DNA from 2 places in the Metabacillus sp. KH_069 genome. Region 1 is predicted to be linked to the other one. Evidence: a T-box and tRNA genes for the amino acid it is inferred to sense, from the RefSeq annotation. Region 1 holds a T-box; the other holds one or more tRNA genes.
The links. The T-box of region 1 lies ahead of ileS (isoleucine--tRNA ligase). A T-box ahead of a tRNA ligase gene usually reads a tRNA of that ligase, here a tRNA-Ile.
Positions count from the first base shown of each region.

Region 2: it has a tRNA-Ile gene. The T-box ahead of ileS (isoleucine--tRNA ligase) is inferred to sense a tRNA for this amino acid. The anticodon was not compared.

Region 1 covers NZ_CM174460.1:1,873,010-1,875,364, reverse strand. The annotation lists gene ileS (isoleucine--tRNA ligase) at 1-1,079, opposite strand, end outside; T-box leader at 1,159-1,385, opposite strand; gene AC3ISE_RS09270 (DivIVA domain-containing protein) at 1,443-1,949, opposite strand; gene AC3ISE_RS09265 (YlmH family RNA-binding protein) at 2,049-2,355, opposite strand, start outside.
Region 2 covers NZ_CM174460.1:3,542,847-3,545,201, reverse strand. The annotation lists tRNA gene AC3ISE_RS17900 (tRNA-Leu) at 1-25, shown strand, start outside; tRNA gene AC3ISE_RS17895 (tRNA-Arg) at 40-116, shown strand; tRNA gene AC3ISE_RS17890 (tRNA-Pro) at 121-197, shown strand; tRNA gene AC3ISE_RS17885 (tRNA-Ala) at 215-290, shown strand; tRNA gene AC3ISE_RS17880 (tRNA-Met) at 322-398, shown strand; tRNA gene AC3ISE_RS17875 (tRNA-Ile) at 404-480, shown strand; tRNA gene AC3ISE_RS17870 (tRNA-Ser) at 497-589, shown strand; tRNA gene AC3ISE_RS17865 (tRNA-Met) at 680-756, shown strand; tRNA gene AC3ISE_RS17860 (tRNA-Asp) at 760-835, shown strand; tRNA gene AC3ISE_RS17855 (tRNA-Phe) at 1,031-1,106, shown strand; tRNA gene AC3ISE_RS17850 (tRNA-His) at 1,147-1,222, shown strand; tRNA gene AC3ISE_RS17845 (tRNA-Gly) at 1,239-1,312, shown strand; tRNA gene AC3ISE_RS17840 (tRNA-Ile) at 1,317-1,393, shown strand; tRNA gene AC3ISE_RS17835 (tRNA-Asn) at 1,428-1,502, shown strand; tRNA gene AC3ISE_RS17830 (tRNA-Ser) at 1,508-1,598, shown strand; tRNA gene AC3ISE_RS17825 (tRNA-Glu) at 1,614-1,685, shown strand.

The DNA.
Region 1 (2,355 bases):
CCAGGTGCTTCATTCGTCATATGGCCTTTTTCATCTACTGGGCAAAGGACGCCAAGACCGTATTTCTGTCCGACAATGAAGTCATCTTCCCCGTGTCCAGGAGCCGTATGAACACATCCGGTACCGGCTTCTGTCGTTACATGCTCTCCAAGGACTACAAGCGATTCGCGGTCGTATAAAGGATGTTTCGCAACCACCTTTTCGAGCTGTGCACCTTTAAGGGTTTTTGAAACCGTATAAGTTTCCCATTCAAGTTCTTTAGCAACAGTTTCTAAAAGAGCAGATGCAACGATGAAAGAATCATCATTTACAGATACAACACTGTATTCCAGCTCAGGATGAACGGCAATTCCAAGGTTTGCAGGAATCGTCCAAGGTGTTGTCGTCCAAATCACGATTTTTTCTCCGCCGTTTAATACATCATTTCCTTCGTTAACTGTAAACGCTACATAAATGGAAGCAGATCGTTTATCGTAGTATTCGATTTCTGCTTCTGCTAAAGCAGATTCACTTGATGGAGACCAATAAACAGGTTTTAAACCTTTGTAGATATAGCCTTTTTTCGCCATATCACCGAATACTTTAATTTGCTGTGCTTCATATTCAGGGTTTAATGTTACATATGGATTTTCCCAGTCTCCCCGTACGCCAAGGCGCTTGAACTGTTCACGCTGGTTATTGATCTGCTCCCAAGCGTATTCAGCACAAAGCTTGCGGAACTCCGCGACACTTAGTTCTTTCCGGTTCACTTTTTTGTTTTTTGTTAATGCTGTTTCAATTGGAAGACCGTGTGTATCCCAGCCTGGCACGTATGGTGCATTGAAGCCCGTCATTGACTTGTAGCGGACGATAAAATCTTTCAGCACTTTATTTAATGCATGCCCCATATGAATATCGCCATTTGCGTACGGGGGACCATCATGCAAGACGAACATCGGACGATCCTTCGTGCGTTCTTGAACTTTTTGGTAAATATTCATTTCTTCCCATTTTTCCTGCATTTGAGGCTCGCGGTTCGGCAAGTTTCCGCGCATTGGGAATTCAGTTTTTGGCATTAGCAGTGTATCTTTGTACTCCATGGGTATTCCTCCAAACATTTTTTAAATAGGCTTAGATGTCAGCCATTAAATCAGAAAACACAAAAAACCTTCTCATCCCATAAGGGACGAGAAGGTTTTCTCGCGGTACCACCCTTTTAGATAACCGGCATTCTGGTTATCCTCTCGACATTCGTAACGTGAATAACGCGTCTTTGCTTACTTTCTATATTGTTTCAGCAAAAAACTCAAGGGTGATATTCACTCATTCTCCTTTGCCGGGCTTCCACCAGTTCCAGCTCGCTTAAAAAGGATAAAATGAGCTACTCTCCCTCTCATCGTTTCATTTTATGATAATTGTAGTAGTGATCGTATTATATGTGAAACTATGTACGCAAGTCAAGATTACACTTTAGATTCTTCGCGTTCTTCGTAAAGTGCTTCCACTTCATACTCTAATAAATGATCCCAGTCGTCATTTTTAAGGAGATCAAGCTGTGCTTCAATCAGCATTTGGAACCGGGTGCGGAAAACCTTAGACTGCTTTTTGAGCTCTTCAATCTCAACTGCGATTTTTCTTGATTTAGACAGCGATTCATTAATGATGCGGTCTGCATTCTTTTCTGCTTCTTTTACGATTAATTTCGCTTCTTTTTGAGCGTGGCGGCGAACCTCTTCAGCTGCTTCCTGAGCAACTAGAATCGATTTATTTAGTGTTTCTTCAATGTTTGCAAAATGACCAAGCTTCTCGGTCAATTCTCCGACTTTTGATTCAAGTTCTTTGCGTTCGCGAATCGCCATTTCGTAATCCTTTATGACTTGATCAAGGAATTCGTTCACTTCATCTTCATCATAGCCGCGGAAGCCTTTGTTGAATTCTTTGTTATGAATATCTAACGGTGTTAAGGGCACTTGTGCCACCTCCATTATGTATTGAATGAAACGTTTCTTTTAAAACAGTATAATTCATAATTAGACAGAAATGTCAAAATTCCTGCTAAATCCCTAAAATTATTTTTGTTTTCCGATGGTCAGCTTCCATTTTTCCTTCTTTGTTCTGCCATCAATCGACATAAGCCTGGATCTCCCAAACCCTCTGACAGAAAGGGTGTCTCCCTCGCGGCATTCAAAAGAAGTCTGTTCAATCACTTTCCAGTTTACTTTTACATGTCCATTCTGAATGAGCAAGCCGATTTTTTGTCTGGATACATTATAAATAGAAGCTGCAACAGCATCTAACCTTAAGGAGCTCACAGTTACAGACAATTCTTGAATTTCTTCATTATGCGGAATTCTTTCACTCCAGGCAAGCTTGCGA
Region 2 (2,355 bases), 1.7 Mb from region 1:
GGTTCGATTCCGGTCCTCGGCACCACTTATTTTATACATGCGCCCGTAGCTCAATTGGATAGAGCGTTTGACTACGGATCAAAAGGTTATGGGTTCGACTCCTATCGGGCGCGCCATATACGGGAAGTAGCTCAGCTTGGTAGAGCACTTGGTTTGGGACCAAGGGGTCGCAGGTTCGAATCCTGTCTTCCCGACCATTTCCAACTTTTAATTAGGGGCCTTAGCTCAGCTGGGAGAGCGCCTGCCTTGCACGCAGGAGGTCAGCGGTTCGATCCCGCTAGGCTCCACCAATTAAATAGAATTAATTGACTTTGTTCCTGGGGCGGTGTAGCTCAGCTGGCTAGAGCGTACGGTTCATACCCGTGAGGTCGTGGGTTCGACTCCCTCCGCCGCTACCAAAAAAGGACCTTTAGCTCAGTTGGTTAGAGCAGACGGCTCATAACCGTCCGGTCGTAGGTTCGAGTCCTACAAGGTCCACCATTCTATTTAGTCATTCGGAGGTATACCCAAGTCCGGCTGAAGGGATCGGTCTTGAAAACCGACAGGGGAGTCAAATCCCGCGGGGGTTCGAATCCCTCTACCTCCTCCATTTTTATTTTGATAAGTGGAATAACTTACTTCAGCAAGCCGATTGATTCGCAGCATAATAATCGGATTAAATGAACTTAATTAATATTGTCGCGGGGTGGAGCAGTCTGGTAGCTCGTCGGGCTCATAACCCGAAGGTCGCAGGTTCAAATCCTGTCCCCGCAACCAAATGGTCCCGTGGTGTAGCGGTTAACATGCCTGCCTGTCACGCAGGAGATCGCCGGTTCGATCCCGGTCGGGACCGCCATTTTTACTTTATGTAAAGGTTAGTAAAAATTTTTATCCATACAAATGGCTTGGTAGCTCAGTCGGTAGAGCACGATCGAATAAGCTTCGAAGCATAAGCATCAGCGCACAAATTGAGCCGCTTCTTGGCTAAGCTTTCTGAAATTTGGGCGAAGGTTTCAAGAATGTAACATTATTGTACTACAAATTATAAAATGGCTTGGTAGCTCAGTCGGTAGAGCAAAGGACTGAAAATCCTTGTGTCGGCGGTTCGATTCCGTCCCAAGCCACCATTTACTTTAATGTTGTAAATGCTAAACAAATATAATAGTGGCGGTTGTGGCGAAGTGGTTAACGCACCAGATTGTGGCTCTGGCATTCGTGGGTTCGATTCCCATCAGTCGCCCCATTTTTATATTCATATTGCGGGTGTAGTTTAATGGTAAAACTCTAGCCTTCCAAGCTAATGTCGTGGGTTCGATTCCCATCACCCGCTCCATAATGGGCCTATAGCTCAGCTGGTTAGAGCGCACGCCTGATAAGCGTGAGGTCGATGGTTCGAGTCCATTTAGGCCCACCATTTCTGTTTTGGAGAAATAAGGTTTCAATATTATTCCGCAGTAGCTCAGTGGTAGAGCTATCGGCTGTTAACCGATCGGTCGTAGGTTCGAGTCCTACCTGCGGAGCCATATCTGGGGAAGTACTCAAGTGGCTGAAGAGGCGCCCCTGCTAAGGGTGTAGGTCGCGTAAGCGGCGCGAGGGTTCAAATCCCTCCTTCTCCGCCAGAAAGCCTTGTTTTTGGCCCGTTGGTCAAGCGGTTAAGACACCGCCCTTTCACGGCGGTAACACGGGTTCGAATCCCGTACGGGTCATACTTGAAAGAGTGCTGCACATAGTGCAGCACTCTTTTTAATTGGCTCTGTTCGTAAATATAGTTGCTATTAGACTAAATGTTAAAAACTTTAAGTGGATTGTAGCGAAAGGAACTTGATTCCTGCGGGAAACAGAGGGAAATGATTGATTCCATTTTGCAGCCGCCTTTCTGGATATTTGTCCTCAAACAGCGTTGTTGATTCCATTTCGCAGCCGCCATTCTGGATATTTGTCCTCAAACAGCGTATTTGATTCCATTTTACAGCTGCCATTCTGGATTTTTGTCCTCAGACCATAAAACCAGTAGGCAAGCCGGGTAGGCTCCCAACAGGATCGCAGAAAGCAAGTTCCTGCAGCAGAAAGTAACGGACAACATTTATACTCGAAAACAACAATCTATGAAAATACAGCCTTTTAATTTTAAAAGTTGTGTAAGAGAATCTTTTAATACTTAAAGGTTATATGAACCCATCCCCTTTACTATCTGTCTCAACCATCTCCTATCCTTTCTCTGCGCCTGTATGGAACCACTCCTAACTAACCCTTCAGTCAATATTCTACAAACAATAAGCTCTTATAGTTGCCTTTGGCCGTTTATGCAAGTGCCTTGATGAAACACTTAACTTTTAACTAGTCTCCAACTATCTTCCAAAGCTCTCTAACTCTCCA